4 regions of the Ensifer sp. 22460 genome follow, and region 3 is predicted to be linked to each of the others. Evidence: riboswitches for the same ligand, from Rfam matches in the RefSeq annotation. Region 3 holds a riboswitch; each other region holds the start of a gene.
What was found. A riboswitch is a leader RNA that binds a small molecule or an ion and turns the genes downstream of it on or off. The one in region 3 is predicted to bind thiamine pyrophosphate.
Positions count from the first base shown of each region.

Region 1: it holds a riboswitch for thiamine pyrophosphate, as region 3 does, so the genes downstream of both, thiO (glycine oxidase ThiO) here and thiD (bifunctional hydroxymethylpyrimidine kinase/phosphomethylpyrimidine kinase) in region 3, are expected to answer to the same signal.
Region 2: it holds a riboswitch for thiamine pyrophosphate, as region 3 does, so the genes downstream of both, thiB (thiamine ABC transporter substrate binding subunit) here and thiD (bifunctional hydroxymethylpyrimidine kinase/phosphomethylpyrimidine kinase) in region 3, are expected to answer to the same signal.
Region 4: it holds a riboswitch for thiamine pyrophosphate, as region 3 does, so the genes downstream of both, thiC (phosphomethylpyrimidine synthase ThiC) here and thiD (bifunctional hydroxymethylpyrimidine kinase/phosphomethylpyrimidine kinase) in region 3, are expected to answer to the same signal.

Region 1 covers NZ_JBQENZ010000006.1:126,064-129,829, forward strand. Annotated here, with positions in the region: gene ACTJKM_RS09440 (thiamine phosphate synthase) at 1-369, opposite strand, end outside; gene ACTJKM_RS09445 (thiazole synthase) at 366-1,139, opposite strand; gene thiS (sulfur carrier protein ThiS) at 1,143-1,340, opposite strand; gene thiO (glycine oxidase ThiO) at 1,337-2,308, opposite strand; TPP riboswitch at 2,469-2,589, opposite strand; gene bioB (biotin synthase BioB) at 3,002-3,766, shown strand, end outside.
Region 2 covers NZ_JBQENZ010000009.1:4,101-7,866, forward strand. Annotated here, with positions in the region: gene thiP (thiamine/thiamine pyrophosphate ABC transporter permease ThiP) at 1-405, opposite strand, end outside; gene thiB (thiamine ABC transporter substrate binding subunit) at 437-1,465, opposite strand; TPP riboswitch at 1,515-1,633, opposite strand; gene ACTJKM_RS13140 (GNAT family N-acetyltransferase) at 1,779-2,264, shown strand; gene ACTJKM_RS13145 (thiamine diphosphokinase) at 2,349-2,999, shown strand; gene ACTJKM_RS13150 (ABC-F family ATP-binding cassette domain-containing protein) at 3,003-3,766, shown strand, end outside.
Region 3 covers NZ_JBQENZ010000044.1:5,715-9,480, forward strand. Annotated here, with positions in the region: gene ACTJKM_RS33885 (polysaccharide biosynthesis/export family protein) at 1-208, opposite strand, end outside; partial or broken gene ACTJKM_RS33890 (M20/M25/M40 family metallo-hydrolase) at 801-1,076, shown strand; gene ACTJKM_RS33895 (hypothetical protein) at 1,045-1,428, opposite strand; TPP riboswitch at 1,745-1,847, shown strand; gene thiD (bifunctional hydroxymethylpyrimidine kinase/phosphomethylpyrimidine kinase) at 2,100-2,909, shown strand; gene ACTJKM_RS33905 (glycosyltransferase family 4 protein) at 3,067-3,766, opposite strand, start outside.
Region 4 covers NZ_JBQENZ010000006.1:260,474-264,239, forward strand. Annotated here, with positions in the region: gene ACTJKM_RS10100 (hypothetical protein) at 1-320, opposite strand, end outside; gene thiC (phosphomethylpyrimidine synthase ThiC) at 534-2,354, opposite strand; TPP riboswitch at 2,445-2,573, opposite strand; gene ACTJKM_RS10110 (sigma-54-dependent transcriptional regulator) at 2,668-3,766, opposite strand, start outside.

The DNA.
Region 1 (3,766 bases), on a different contig from region 3:
ATAGATCGGTCCGAGCGCGACATAGTCGGGTTTGGCGGCAAGCGCCGTCTCCAGCTCCCTCTCGTCGTGGGTGCTGAGGCCGAGCTTCACGCCGGAAGAGCGGATTGCGGCAAGATCCGCATCCGCGAGATCCTCCTGGCCGAGATGGACGAAATCGCAGCCCTCGTCGATTGCGAGGCGCCAGTAATCGTTGACGACGAGCTGGCACCCATGACGGTCACAGATCGCCTTGGCCGCGCGGATCTCATCGCGAAGCTCTGCTTCCGGACGGTCCTTGACGCGAAGCTGCACCAGTTTCACGCCGAGCGGCACCAGCCGCCCGATCCATTGGGCACTATCGACGATGAGGTAGAAGGGGTCGAGTTTCACGCGAACACCGCCTTTCCGATGACGGGCGTGGAGGGAACGGCAAAATCGCGCGGTTCGAGCATGCCGGCCTCGAAGGCGTCGCGTCCGGCTTCGATAGCCCGGGCGAAGGCGGAGGCCATGAGGGCCGGTTTCGTTGCCCCGGCGACGGCGGTGTTGAGCAGAACCGCGTCGAAGCCGAGTTCCATCACTGTCGTTGCGTGTGAGGGCCGGCCGATGCCGGCATCGACGATCAGCGGCATATCCGGAAATTGGGCCCGCATGGCGCGCAGCGCCGGGATGTTCTGTGGCCCCATGGCGCTGCCGATCGGCGCGCACCAGGGCATCAGCACCTTGCATCCGGCCTCGACGAGGTGCTCGCCGACCACGAGGTCGTCGGTGGTGTAGGGGAAGACCTCGAAGCCTTCGGCGCAAAGGATGCGTGCTGCTTCGACCAGCCCGAAGACATCGGGCTGAAGCGTATCCTGATGGCCGATGACTTCGAGCTTGATCCAGTTGGTGCCGAAGACCTCGCGCGCCATCTTGGCGGTCAGCACCGCCTCCGACACCGAGTGGCAGCCGGCGGTGTTGGGCAGCACGTGCACGCCGAGCGACCGGATCAGTTCGAAGAAAGCGCCGCCCTGACGGCCGCCGGCGGTTTCGCGGCGCAGCGAAACCGTGACAATCTCGGTCGCCGACGAACGAACCGCGTCTTCGAGCGCGGCAGGCGAGGGGTAGCGGGCGGTGCCCAGAAGCAGGCGGGAACGCAGTTCCTGTCCATAAAGCGTCAGCATGTCTCAGCCTCCTTTCATCGGCGAGAGAATTTCGATCCGGTCGCGATCGCTGAGGGAATGGGCCGAGCGGTCGGCTCGGTGCACCAGCTCGCCGTTGACGGCGGTGGCAAGCCAATCCCCTTCGAAGTCGAGTGCGGCCAGGAGTTCGGCAAGGGTCGTGACTGTGAGGTCGTGATCCTCGCCGTTGACGGTCAATTTCATGCGGCGTCTCCCTTCAGGTTCTGGGCAAGGGCAAGGTTCGCCGCTTCCTCGGCCAAGGCCGGTGAAAGCAGGAAGCCGTGGCGATAGAGCCCGTTGAGCGTGATGGTGTTTCCGGCGCGCATGACGCGCGGCAGATTGTCGGCAAAGGCCGGCCGGACGCCGGTGCCGGTTTCGAGAAGGCGCGCCTCGCCGAAGGCGGGGTGAAGCGCATAGGCAGCGTTCAGCAATTCCATCAGCGAACGGGCGGCAATCGGACCGCCGTCGTCGGTTTCGATCATGGTCGCGCCGCACATGAACAGACCATTGCCGCGCGGTACGATGTAGAGCGGGATGCGCGGGTGGATGAGACGGACTGGCCGCGACAATTCCACTTCGCCGGTCTGCAGATAGAGCATCTCGCCGCGCACGCCGCGCAGGCCGGCGATGGCGCCGATCCGCGAAGCGCCGCTACAGTCGGCGATCAGATCGCTGTCGCTGCTATTATCCGCCTCGCCGATGAAGGCGACGCCGTTCTCGACGAGCTTTTGCCGCAGCAAGACAAGCGCCCGGCGCGGGTCGAGATGCGCCTCGCCGGGGAAGAACAACGCCTCTCGGAAGCGACCGGCAAGCGCCGGCTCCAGTCTCGCGATCGCTTCTCCGTCGAGCCATTCGAAGCCGGACGTGCGCGAAGCGAAGCGTTTGAGTTCGCCGACGTCTCGCGGCGGAGCGACGACGAGGGTGCCGTTGCGTGACACTTCGCCCGGAAGCGCACGGTCCCACCAGTCGATGGCGCCGATGCCGCGCGTCAGCACCGTTTCCTCGGCGCTCTCGCGTTCGCACCAGGGCGCCAGCATGCCGCCGGCAAACCACGACGCCGCCCCGCCGAAGTCCGGCTGCCGCTCGGCAACGGCCACCTCGACGCCACGGCCGATCAGCTCATGTGCCAAGGTCAGCCCGACGACGCCGGCGCCTTTGATCAGGACGCGCATGGTCAATGCGCCCAGCTACGGCGAGCCGAACGTCGGTCTGAAGGAAGCAGAATCGCGATGAAGATACGCATTGCCGAGGCTCCATTGTTGGAGACCCAGTTCGGACCGGAAGAGAGGGAAGGACGCCTTGCCGAGATCTGCTCGCGCGAACGCGAATGCGGCAGCGATGTCTGCACCGTCCCTACGCCAGTATGAACTGGATCAGGTTCAACGGGTCACTGCGCCGCGGAAGTCGCCTAGCAGAATCTCAGCCCCTTGTCGGGACACCCCTGGTGAATGCTTCAAACTGAGCGGCTGGAGCGGATTTTGTCAAGGGCTGCCGGCGTGTACCTCGCGTGCGGTTCTTCGGTTGAAAATTATCTATAAAAATTGAAGAGGCATGTGTTCTTGCGGCTCGGCGGTGTCGGTAGCGGGCATCGGTCGGGAGATCTGCGGATGGTGCGAGGCGCAAGGTCCGCAAATCTGGGCATTTGGCGGCTGCTCTCATTGCCATCAGCTGATGCCGCCAAGGCGGAGAGTTGCGGCATTTGCCCTTCTCGCCGCATCCGTTGAATCATATAAAAGCACGCTATGATTGAAGTAGTAGAGTGCGCTCTCCTTTTGGGTGGTTGCTTGATGCGGTGCCCGTGAAAATTATAGATAATAATGGATTCTATCTATTTTGCTTTGCCGCAAACAGGGAAGTGAACGAACATGCTGGATACAAACACATCGACCGAGCCGACCTCGGGAGCCACCAAATCCGCCAAAACCGGTTGGAATCTGGCCGACGCGCAAAAAATCTATAATTTGCCGTTCAACGACCTTCTGTATCGTGCGCAGTCCGTTCACCGCGCCCAGTTCGACCCCAATGCCATCCAGATGAGCCGCCTGCTCTCGATCAAGACCGGCGGCTGTGCCGAAGACTGCGGCTATTGCAGCCAGTCGGCGCACTACCCGACGGGGCTGAAAGCGTCGAAACTGATGGAAGTCGAACGGGTTCTTGCAGAGGCACGGAAAGCGAGGGATGGCGGCGCGACGCGCTATTGCATGGGCGCCGCCTGGCGCAGCCCGAAGGAGCGCGACATGGAGGCGATCGTCGCCATGGTCCGCGGCGTCCGGTCGCTCGGCATAGAGACCTGCATGACGCTTGGCATGCTGACGCCGGAACAATCCGGGCGGCTCGCAGATGCCGGGCTCGATTACTACAACCACAATGTCGATACGTCGGAGCGCTTCTACGGCGAGATCATCACCACCCGCAGCTTTGCCGACCGGCTGGAAACGTTGGCAAACGTCCGCGAGGCCGGCATCAAGGTCTGCGCCGGCGGCATTCTCGGCATGGGCGAGACGGCTGACGATCGGATCTCGATGTTGGTGACGCTCGCCAATCTGCCGGTGCCCCCCGAAAGCGTGCCGATCAACATGCTGATTCCGATCCCAGGCTCGAAGCTTGCCGATGCGGCGCCCGTCGATCCG
Region 2 (3,766 bases), on a different contig from region 3:
GGCAAGCAGGATGCCGAACAGGCCATAGATGCTGATCGGTTGCTCGAGGCCGAGCCAGCGCAGGCCGGAATTGAGGAAGCCCTGGCGTCCCCAGATCTCGATCAGCCCGAGTGCGCCGACGAGAACGGGCAGGCCGAGCGGCAGCGCCATCAGCCGCAACAGCCAGATCCGGCCGAAGAAACGCGGCCGCCGCGCCAGCGCCCGCGCCACCGGTATCGCGAAGAGCACGGACAGCAGAGTGGAAAGGCTTGCCTGCAGCAGCGTGAAGCGGGTGACGCGCCAGATATAGGCGTCGAACAGAGTGCCTTCGTCCGTGCCGCCGGTTTGGGCGAGCAAGGCGGCGATCGCCAGGCCGACGAAGAGCAGGAAGGCGCCGAGGCAAATCGCCCCGGCGACAACAGTCATGCGGTTTTCGCGAAGTGCGAACAATCCGGCCTCAGTTCTTGCTCATGGCAGCAAGCCACTCGTCGATCCAGGCCTTGCGGTTCTTCGCGACCTCTTCCGATGGCAGCAGGAAGGTCTTCTCCGGGTTGACCAGCTTGTTGAAGGCGTCCGGCAGCGGCTCCTTGGTTGCTGCGACCGGCATCATCCAGTTGGTTGTCGGAATGATCGACTGGAATTCCGGACCGGTCATGAACGCGAGGAACTGCTTTGCCAGTTCCGGCTCCTTGGCACTCTTGGTCATGCCGGCGACTTCGATCTGGATGTAGTGACCTTCCGAGAAGGTGGCCGCCTGGTAGCGCTCGGTGTTCTCAGCGACCATGTGGTAGGCGGGCGAGGTGGTGTAGGAGAGCACCATCGGCGCTTCGCCCTTGGTGAAGAGGCCATAGGCTTCCGACCAGCCGGGGGTGACGGTCAGAACACGGTCCTTGAGCTTCGCCCAGGCAGCACCCGCCTCGTCGCCATAGACCGCCTTGACCCAAAGCAGCAATCCGAGGCCCGGCGTCGAGGTGCGCGGGTCCTCGATGACGATCTTCTGCGACGCGTCGCCTTCGACCAGTTCCTTGAGGCTCTTCGGCGGTGTCTTCAGGGTCTCGGTGTCGTAGACGACGGCGAAATGGCCGTAGTCATAGGGCAGGAAGGTGTCGTCGGAGAAGTTGCCGGGCACCTTCAGGTCTTTCGCTTCGATGCCATGCGGTGCGAAGAAGCCCGTTGCCTTTGCTTCCGCCACAAGGTTGGTGTCGAGACCGAGCACGATGTCGGCCTTCGAGGCAGCACCCTCGAGCTTTAGGCGCGTCAAGAGTTCGACGCCATCGGCAACACCGACATAGTTGACCTTGCATTCGCAGGTCTTTTCGAAGGCTTCCGCCACCTTGGCGCCCGGCCCCCATTCGGTGATGAAGCTTTCATAGGTGTAGACGGTCAGCGTCTTGTCGGCAGCGGCGGCATAACCGGTGAAAACAAGGCTTGCGCTTGCGGCCAGCGCTAGCCGGCTAAGTATTTTGAGCTGTGATGAATTGAACATGCGAAGCACCTCTCCCAAAGTTCGTTGTTGCACGGGAAAAGGGCGTATCGGTGCGATCGCGTCTAATCCCTCCGCCGGTATGAGCCGGATCAGGTTCCGCGGGTTGGCGTTTTGACGCCTCTCAGCCTCCGGCCGCCATGCGGTCGGGAGGCACCCCGTTAGAGCGGCAAGAGATTTACCGCTGCGGCGGCTCCATGGCAAGCGGTGTTTGGAATGGGCGACGCATGGGGCGAGCCCATTTTCTGTCGGGCGTTTTCGCCAACCGGCAACTGCGCTATGACACCATCACGCTTGGCCGCAAGGAGGAAATCCCATGCCAGATATGCTAGTTCGACTTTATGCCCTTCCGGCAGAGCCCCAGTCGCGGCTTGGTTCAGGCATCAGCATCCGTCGCGCCATGGCGCCGGAACGCCGTCTGGTGGTCTCCTGGATCGAAAAGACGTTTGGCGCCGGCTGGGCAGGCGAAGCGGAAGCTGCCTTCTCCTCGACCCCGACACGCATGCACGTCGCGGTGCACGACGAAAAGATCGTCGGCTTTGCCTGCCACGACGTGACAGCGCTCGGCTTCTTCGGCCCAACCGGCGTCGATGAAGGTATGCGTGGGCAGGGCATCGGCGAGGCGCTGCTGCTTGCAAGCCTGACGGCGATGCGCGAGGCGGGCTACGGCTATGCGGTCATCGGTGGCGTCGGTCCGGCGAAGTTCTACGAGCGCGTGGCCGGCGCGATCGAAATTCCCGATTCAACACCCGGGATCTATGCCGGCATGCTATTCCCGGAACCGGTGCCGGAAGGACACTGACGGCTTCGGCAAATTGCTGCGATCGCAGCGGTTTGCGGTTTTCTTCGTTTTCCTTCCGCGATCCTTTGCGCTATGGGCATTGCCATGGCTCGATCGACCTTCACCATATTGCTTGGCGGCGCCCTCTCGGTGACCAGCCGGCTGACAGAGCAGCTCAGCGGCAGCCGCTTCGTTGCCGCTGACGGCGGCATGCGCCATGCCCGCTTGCTCGGCGTCGTGCCGGATGTCTGGGTCGGCGATTTCGATTCGACCGAAGACGCCCTGCTGTCCGAGTTCGCCTCCGTTCCACGCGAGCCCTACCCGGCGGCAAAGGCTGCGACGGATGGCGAGATCGCGGTCGAGGCTGCGTTGTCCCGCGGCGCTGATCGGCTGATCTTTGCCGGCGCGCTTGGCGGCAGCCGCAGCGACCATGCCTTCCTGCACCTGCTGCAGGCCGCAGCGCTTGCCGAGCGCGGGCTTTCGGTGCTGATGACCTCGGGCGAGGAAGAAGCCTACCCGCTGCTGGCAGGCACGCTCGATCTCGACCTGCCGAAAGGTTGTCTCTTTTCCGTGCTGGGATTGACCGAGCTGACCGGCCTTTCGATCGTCAATGCGCGCTATCCGCTTGACGATTTCACCCTGCCGTTCGGATCGTCCCGAACCGTATCCAACGTCGCGGAGGGTCCCCTTCGCTTCAGCCTCAAGAGCGGACGCGCCATCGTGCTTGCCCGCCCCTATGATCTTTCCGGAGCCTGAGCCTTGGCGCCCCCAATTCTGAAACTCGACGATATCTTCTTGACCTTCGGCGGCGCGCCGCTGCTTGCCGGTGCCAATCTGCAAGTGGAACCGGGCGATCGCATCTGCCTTGTCGGGCGCAATGGCTCGGGCAAGTCGACCTTGATGAAGATCGCCGCGGGCCTTTCAGAGGCACAGTCGGGCGAGGTGTTCCGCCATCCCTCAGCGACCATCCGCTATCTCCACCAGGCGCCGGATTTCGACGGCTACGACACGGTGCAGGCCTATGCCGAAGCCGGCCTCGGACCGAGCGACGATCCCTATCGCGTCGCCTACCTGCTGCAGCATCTGGGCCTGACCGGCGAAGAAGACCCGACGCGCCTTTCGGGCGGTGAGGCGCGCCGTGCCGCACTGGCGCGCGTCATGGCGCCGGAACCTGACATCTTGCTGCTTGACGAACCGACCAACCATCTCGACCTGCCGACGATCGAATGGCTGGAAGAGGAGCTTACCCGCAGCCGTTCGGCGCTGGTGTTGATCTCGCACGACCGGCGCTTCCTGGAGAAGGTCTCGACGGCGACCGTTTGGCTCGACCGTGGCCAGTCGCGCCGGCTCGATCGCGGCTTTGGCCATTTCGAAGCCTGGCGCGACGAGGTGCTGGAGGCCGAGGAACTGGAGCAGCACAAGCTCGGCAAGGCGATCGAGCGCGAGGAGCACTGGCTGCGCTACGGCGTGACGGCGCGGCGCAAGCGCAACATGCGGCGCCTCGGCGAGTTGCAGACCATGCG
Region 3 (3,766 bases):
TAAGCGTCGCGTTGGTGTACGATAAAATTGTATCCGCCGATTTGCTATCAACGTTCACCACTTCATAGACAGTTGCGCTATCGCGGTGCAGTTCTTCGACGGACTTCCCGGAGTCAGAGAGGATAGCGCTAGCTAACGGCCCTTCCCCAGGGACTGCCTGACAGGACGCGAGTGTCGTTACCAGAAACAGGACACTGATGCGGTTCAAAGTATCTCTCCCAAATCGCCTCGCCGAGTACCATGAGCCGATGCTCTGCGGCAAGAGTGCGACACCTGAAGAACCTGACTGTTCGATCCGGACCAATTTGTGACTGGCCTTTTGAAACTCGGCATGCTCTGACGAATAATGGACATCGACTGGCAATACATCCACAACCACTTCGACTGGCTCGGCCACATCGTGGAAGCGTTGTGTATAGGAGCAGTCGTAGCCGCCCTTGGGCGATTCTTTTTCAAAAGGTGCGACGCAGTTATTATCGGTTTGGCTTTTGGCGCCGGACATTTCCATGGGCGAGAAAAGCGCGACTTTGAGGTCAGCATGCATATGCCGCCGCCACATCTAGAAGCCTACAAGTTTTGGCTTTGGAACTGGGATCAAACGATGGACTTTTGGCCGGTGGCTTTGGTCGTATTCCTGCTGCTACTTTTGCTTGTTCCAAGGGCGCCGTCTTCCTAGGCATAACAGGAGCGAATAACAACGTCGTCAGTTTCAGAGACAGAGGAGATGCTCGGAGCACTCTAATTCCATCGCTGACCCGTCTGCATCATGAAGTCGCCAGCAATTGTCCGTCCGCTTAGGCATCCACCAATGCAGCAATGCGGAGGCGGCAGTCATCGCGCTGGAACGCGCCATGGACGCGGAGGGCGTCAGCACTATCACGGCGAGGGCGCGTTGCCGATGAAGGGGTCGGAGGATTTCGGGCTCTTTGGTCGGGTGGCGCCATCGGCGATGTTCTTCTTGGGGGGCCGGCGAAGACCACGCGCGGCTGCACAATCCGGACTATGATTTTCCGGATGACTTGATCGGCATCGGCGCCAACGTCTTCATGCGCGCGATCCACAACCAACTGGGATGAGTGCGGCGGTGGACGGTCGCTTGCGCGGCGGGCGTTGTGACGGCACTCTCTGAAATTGTGCAGTCCCGCGTGGAGCCGTTTCGCGCCGCGTCCGGATTTGCTCTCGGGAGGAGCAGGGGATGAGGCAGTCCAGCTTTCGTGTCGCGGTTTGCTCAATCTTCCGATCGATCTTTTCCGAGGATGCGCCGTGCTGCCGATGTCGGAGCAGTTCCAGCTGCGCGCGCAGAAGACCGATGATCGAGTCGCGTTTGATGACTTCGGCTTCTTGCGCGCTGAGTTTCGCCGCCTGTTCAGCGACGAGCTTGCCCGAGCAAGTGCAATTCTCAAAGCATTGCAGTGATATTGATGCGATGAGGCCTTACATCTAACGTTCTGCGTGGAAGGCGCGTCGCCACTGAGTGAAACGGCAGTGCTGCCGACCAAATCACTCCGGGATTGCGTAGGCTCGCGTTCCAAACCCCCTTGCCTTAACGACCTTGACGTGGCTAGTCTACCAGCGTCTGTGAAGTCGAACGCTCAGACGGAAGGCTCCTTATGCTCTTGAGGCAAAAGGGGCCTTTTTCTGTTTGTATCCTTTAAGGGCCTCCTTCGCCCGCATCAAACCGGCTTACATACGCGCCTGCTGAACTCAAGCAATTGACATCCCCTCCTACGCTCCCATAGCATTCATGCCTGCCGAGGGGCGCACCTGACGGTGCTGAGATGGCGGTGAGCCAGACCCTTGAACCTGATCCGGATCATACCGGCGTAGGAACGGCAAGGGCCTCTCTGGCACCCCCGCGTCTTCGCCGTTCATCCGGATCTCCGTGATTTTGGTTTCGGGAGATCGTTGGTGCCAATACACTGTTCAGAATGTAGCGACGTAGAACTACAGGGAGCTGGGCGTCCAACCCAAGGGCTCGATCTGGCGGATTCCTCCAGATTGCCTGGAAGAGCCACCTCAGTTCGTGCGTGCTTGAGCCGGTGGCTTGAGAGCGCGTTCGCAATCTTTGGAGCTGCTTCTACATTTCAGCGGAGCCAGGCATGACCGTTATCGCCGTTACCATCGCAGGCTCAGATTCCGGTGGCGGTGCCGGTATCCAGGCGGATCTGAAGACGTTCTCGGCGCTCGGCGTCTATGGTGCCAGCGTGATCACGGCCATCACCGCGCAAAACACCCGCGGGGTCGCGGCCGTTGAGGATATCTCTCCAGCCGTTGTCACAGCTCAGATCCATGCGGTGTTTTCGGATCTCGCAGTAGGCGCGGTTAAGATCGGCATGGTGTCCCGCCAGGAGACGATTGCCTCGATCGCGTCCGGTTTGAAGCGGCATGGGCAAATGGCTGTCATCGATCCTGTGGTGGTCGCCACTTCGGGTGACATTTTGTTACGTCCGGATGCGATCGCGACGCTCAAGGAGGAGCTACTGCCGCTTGGCCTCATCGTGACGCCGAACCTGCCCGAAGCGGCACTGATGACGGGGCGCAGCGCTGCCGAGAGCGAGACGGAGATGGCGCTCCAGGCGGAGATGCTGTTGAAACTTGGTGCGCGCGCCGTGCTGATGAAAGGCGGGCATGCCAAGGGCGACGAAGCTGTCGATATCCTCTTCAACGGGGATACCTCCCTGCGCTTGTCGCGACCCCGGGTCGAGACGAGGAACGATCATGGTACTGGCTGCACGCTGTCTGCCGCAATCGCCGCCGGTCTTGCCCGTCGGCAGACGCTTCAAGACGCGGTTATCGCTGCCAAGGCCTATCTGCATGAGGCGCTTTTTGCCGCAGCAGCGCTCAAAATCGGGCAGGGGCGGGGGCCGGTTCATCACTTCTATCGATGGTGGGCACCGAGCGGCGATTAATTCCATTCCGGCGCTTGGCGCCGGTTCCACTGTTCAAGTTGACCTTTAAAAAAACCAAGACATTCCATTGCCCGATAAGCAATGAAATGTCCGTCGAGTCGGGAAGTCGCTCGCTTGTAAATGCTAGGTGAGAGACGAGGACCGAGCGCTTTTCGGTTCAGGCCACAGCGGCGCTCGGCTGAACCGGCTGCTCCTCCTTGAGCAGTTTCCGGTAGAGCGCAACATGTTCGCGGCCGCAGTCGACATGGCTCATCGGGCGCCTGAGGGTTGCCCTGAGGTTGTCCCATGACCTTGGTGTGCTCAGAACGTCGATCAGCCGATCCGCAAGGTCCTGTGCGCTGCCGGTCCGGAAATGATAGCCGTCCAGCCGGTCGCGGACCTTCTCGGCCATGCCGCCGATGTCAGAGCAAATGATCGGCCGTCCGTGGTGCAGGGCTTCCTGGATGACGATCGGAGAATTCTCCCACCAGACCGAGGGCATCACCACCCAGTCGACCGAGCGCATCAGCCGCGGCATGTCCTGGTTCTGGTAGGAGCCGTAAAAGCGGACACGGCGGCCGGCGTCTTCGATCAATTTCGCCACGCGTTCCTGATACTCGGTCGGCTGACGCTCGAGGTTGCCGCCGAAGATCATCAGCGTGGAATCGTCACCCCAGATATCGTCGGGCACACGAGATACCGCGTCGATCAGCACGTGAACGCCCTTGAAGGGGGTCATCTGCCCGAAATAGGCAAAACGATTGCGACGTGCGGTCGGCGTCGGCAATTCACGCGCGGGCGTCTTTTCACCCAGGACGATGCCGTTTTCGATCACGAAGATCTTCTCGGCAGCGATGCCCCACTCGACATAGCGATTG
Region 4 (3,766 bases), on a different contig from region 3:
CCTCCGCCGCCTGCGCCGGTGCCGCCGGGAACGCCGCCTACGCCGCTGCCGTCACCGGTGCCCCAATTGCCACCACCCCCATCGCCGCCACCCTCTGTGCCGTTGCTTCCGCCGCTCCCGACGTTTTCGCCACCTTGGTCGCTGCCATCAGTGCCATTTTCACCATTCCCGCCGCCGACTTCGTCGTCCGCATGGGCGGCAGAAATCCAGGAAAAACCCGTGGCAAAACTCCCGCTGTCGTCGAGGCGTGGCAGATCTCCAGCGAGTGCCACAAGGCCGCCTATCGACAGGGCCGTCAGTCTCAGCAGGCGTGTCCTCAAGTCATTCTCCTCGTAAACAGCGTTTTTTTCGTCGTCCTGCAAGAGCGCCGCAGAGGACGGCAGCTTGGCGTGAATGACGGGTCCGCCGGCGGCGACTTTTGCGTGAGTTTTACATATCGTTCAACCGATAAGGGGGCAAGCTATTCCCCCAGGGCCCAGCATCCGCCTTGCCGTCGGAAGGGACTACGAGGCGTCCCTCCCGACGTGTGCCCTTTAACTCTTATCTTCGACCTCAGCGACCGGCATATAGAGGTCGCCACCCTCGCGGTATTTCGCGGCCATTGCCTCCAGCCCCTCCTTCTGCGCTTCCGCACGAATGTCGTGCGAGATCCGCATCGAGCAGAATTTCGGGCCGCACATCGAGCAGAAATGCGCGACCTTGTGCGCCTCCTTCGGCAGGGTCTCGTCGTGGAAGTTACGGGCCGTCTCCGGGTCGAGAGAGAGGTTGAACTGGTCCTCCCAGCGGAACTCGAAGCGGGCGCGCGAGAGAGCGTCGTCGCGCACCTGGGCGGCCGGGTGACCCTTGGCGAGATCGGCGGCGTGGGCGGCGATCTTGTAGGTGATAACGCCCACTTTGACGTCGTTGCGGTCGGGCAGGCCCAGGTGTTCCTTCGGCGTGACGTAGCAGAGCATGGCGGTGCCGAACCAGCCGATCATCGCAGCGCCGATGCCGGAGGTGATGTGATCGTAGCCCGGTGCGATGTCGGTCGTCAGCGGGCCGAGCGTGTAGAACGGCGCCTCGCCGCAGACGGCAAGCTGCTTGTCCATGTTCTCCTTGATCTTGTGCATCGGCACGTGGCCGGGGCCTTCGATCATCACCTGACAATCCTTGGCCCAGGCGATCTTCGTAAGTTCGCCGAGCGTTTCCAGTTCGGCGAATTGCGCGGCGTCGTTGGCGTCGGCGATCGAGCCAGGGCGCAGGCCGTCGCCGAGCGAGAAGGAGACGTCATAGGCGCGGCAGATGTCGCAGATCTCCTCGAAATGCTCGTAGAGGAAGCTTTCCTTGTGGTGATGCAGACACCACTTGGCCATGATCGAGCCGCCGCGGGAGACGATGCCGGTGACGCGATCGACGGTGAGCGGGATGTAGTGCAGGCGTACGCCAGCATGGATGGTGAAATAGTCGACGCCCTGTTCGGCCTGCTCGATCAGCGTGTCGCGATAGACTTCCCAGGTGAGGTCCTCGGCAATGCCATTGACCTTTTCCAGCGCCTGGTAGAGCGGCACGGTCCCGATCGGAACCGGCGAATTGCGGATGATCCATTCGCGGATGTTGTGGATGTTGCGGCCGGTCGAAAGGTCCATAACCGTATCGGCGCCCCAGCGGGTCGCCCAGACCATTTTTTCGACCTCTTCGGCCATCGACGAGGTGACGGCGGAGTTGCCGATATTGGCGTTGATCTTCACCAGGAAGTTCCGCCCGATGATCATCGGTTCGGATTCCGGATGGTTAATGTTGGCGGGCAGGATGGCCCGGCCGCTGGCGATTTCCTGGCGGACGAATTCGGGCGTCACATGATCGGGAACGTGTGCGCCGAAGCTTTCGCCGTCACGAACCTTCGCGCGTGCCGCATCGCGACCGAGGTTTTCACGGATCGCCACGAACTCCATCTCCGGCGTGATGATGCCGGCGCGGGCGTAGGCAAGCTGCGTTACCGCCTTGCCAGCAGTCGCCTTGAGCGGCGCGTGCTGGAACGGGAAGGTCGGCGTCAGCCGATCGCCGCTCGCAAAGCCATTGTCCTCCGGCCGCACGATCCGTCCCTCGTAGGTTTCCACGTCGCCGCGTCCGACGATCCAGTTGCGGCGAAGCCGCGGCAGGCCCGCCTCGATGCTGATCTCGGCGTCATCGGCGGTATAGGCGCCGGAGGAATCGTAGACGGTAACCGGCGGCTCGCCGGAGGTCGGGTGCAGCGCGATCTCGCGCATCGGCACGCGGATATCCGGGTGGAGGATGCCCGGCTTATGGATCTTGCGCGAGGCCGGAAGCGGGCCTTGGGTGACCGAGAGGGGGGTAGGCTTTGTGGCAATATTCATGACGAGGCTCCAAGTTTGCGATTGGAGACCCAGTTCTGATGCCGGAAGGATGAAAGACGCTCCGCCAGATGCTGGACGCACGGAATCCTGGCTTCGATATCTGCACCGTCCCTACGCCAGTATGAACTGGATCAGGTTCAACGGGTCACTGCGCCACAGCCGGCAAGCCGGCCATCCAGCAGAATCTCAGCCCCTTGCGGGACCCCCCTGGTGAATGCCTAAGAGATAGCCATCGAACGGCACAGGTCGTCAAGCGCGAATTCGTCGGTCGGCGAAGATGCAATTTTAGAGTGTATTTGGCCGCTGACGAGAGCTAGCTGCCGGATTTTTCCGGAATGCCGCGCTCCGCATAGTCGGCTCGGTTGATGCCGTGACGCTGGAGCTTGTCGTAGAAGGTCTTGCGCGGAATGCCGAGCGCTTCGATCGTCGCCTTGACGTCGCCGCGCTGGGCGCGAAGCGCCTCCTTCAGGATTTCCGCTTCGTAGCGTTCGAGCCGTTCCGGCAGGGCGAAACCAGACTGTTCAACGACTGCAATGGGCTGCCCCAGCGGGCCTTCGACCCCAAGTGCGACCCGTTCGGCAAAATGCGAGAGTTCGCGCACATTGCCGGGCCAGGCATGGGTCATCAGGTGTTGCTGCACTGCCGGCGAGATGTGAGGCACGTCGCGCTTGAAGCGCTCCGCCGCCCGCGTCAGGAAGTGCGAAAAGAGCAGCGGGATATCATCGCGGCGCTCGCGCAGCGGCGGGATCGACAGCGTCACGACATTCAACCGGAAGTAAAGATCCTCGCGAAAGTCGCCGCGCTGGGCCGGGTCGCCGAGGTCGATCTTGGCGGCGGCGATGACGCGGATATCGACGGGACGCACCTGATTGGTGCCGAGTGGCGTGATCTCGCGGGCTTCGAGAACGCGCAGCATCTTGACCTGGGTCGCCGGCGGCATCGCCTCGATCTCGTCGAGGAATAGCGTGCCGCCGCTCGCGTGTTCGATCCGGCCCACACGCTTCTTCAGGGCGCCGGTGAAGGCACCCTGTTCGTGGCCGAAGAGTTCGCTTTCGATCACCGTTTCCGGCAGCGCGCCGCAGTTCAGCGCCACGAAGTTGCCGTCGCGGCGCCGGCTCCAATTGTGGAGCAGCGTCGCGACCACCTCCTTGCCGCTGCCGGTTTCGCCGGCGACGAGCACGTCCACATCCGTGTCGGCGATGTGCCGGATCGTCTGGCGCAAGCGCTCCATGACCGGCGTCTGGCCGATCAGCGGCAGGCTGTCGCCAGCCGTTTCCGCCGCCCGTTTGAGCGCGCGGTTCTCCATGACGAGCCGTCGCTTTTCGAGCGCGCGGCGCACGCTCTGCACCAGCCGGTCGGCGGCAAAGGGCTTGGGGATGAAGTCGTAGACGCCATCCTGCAGCGCTTGAACT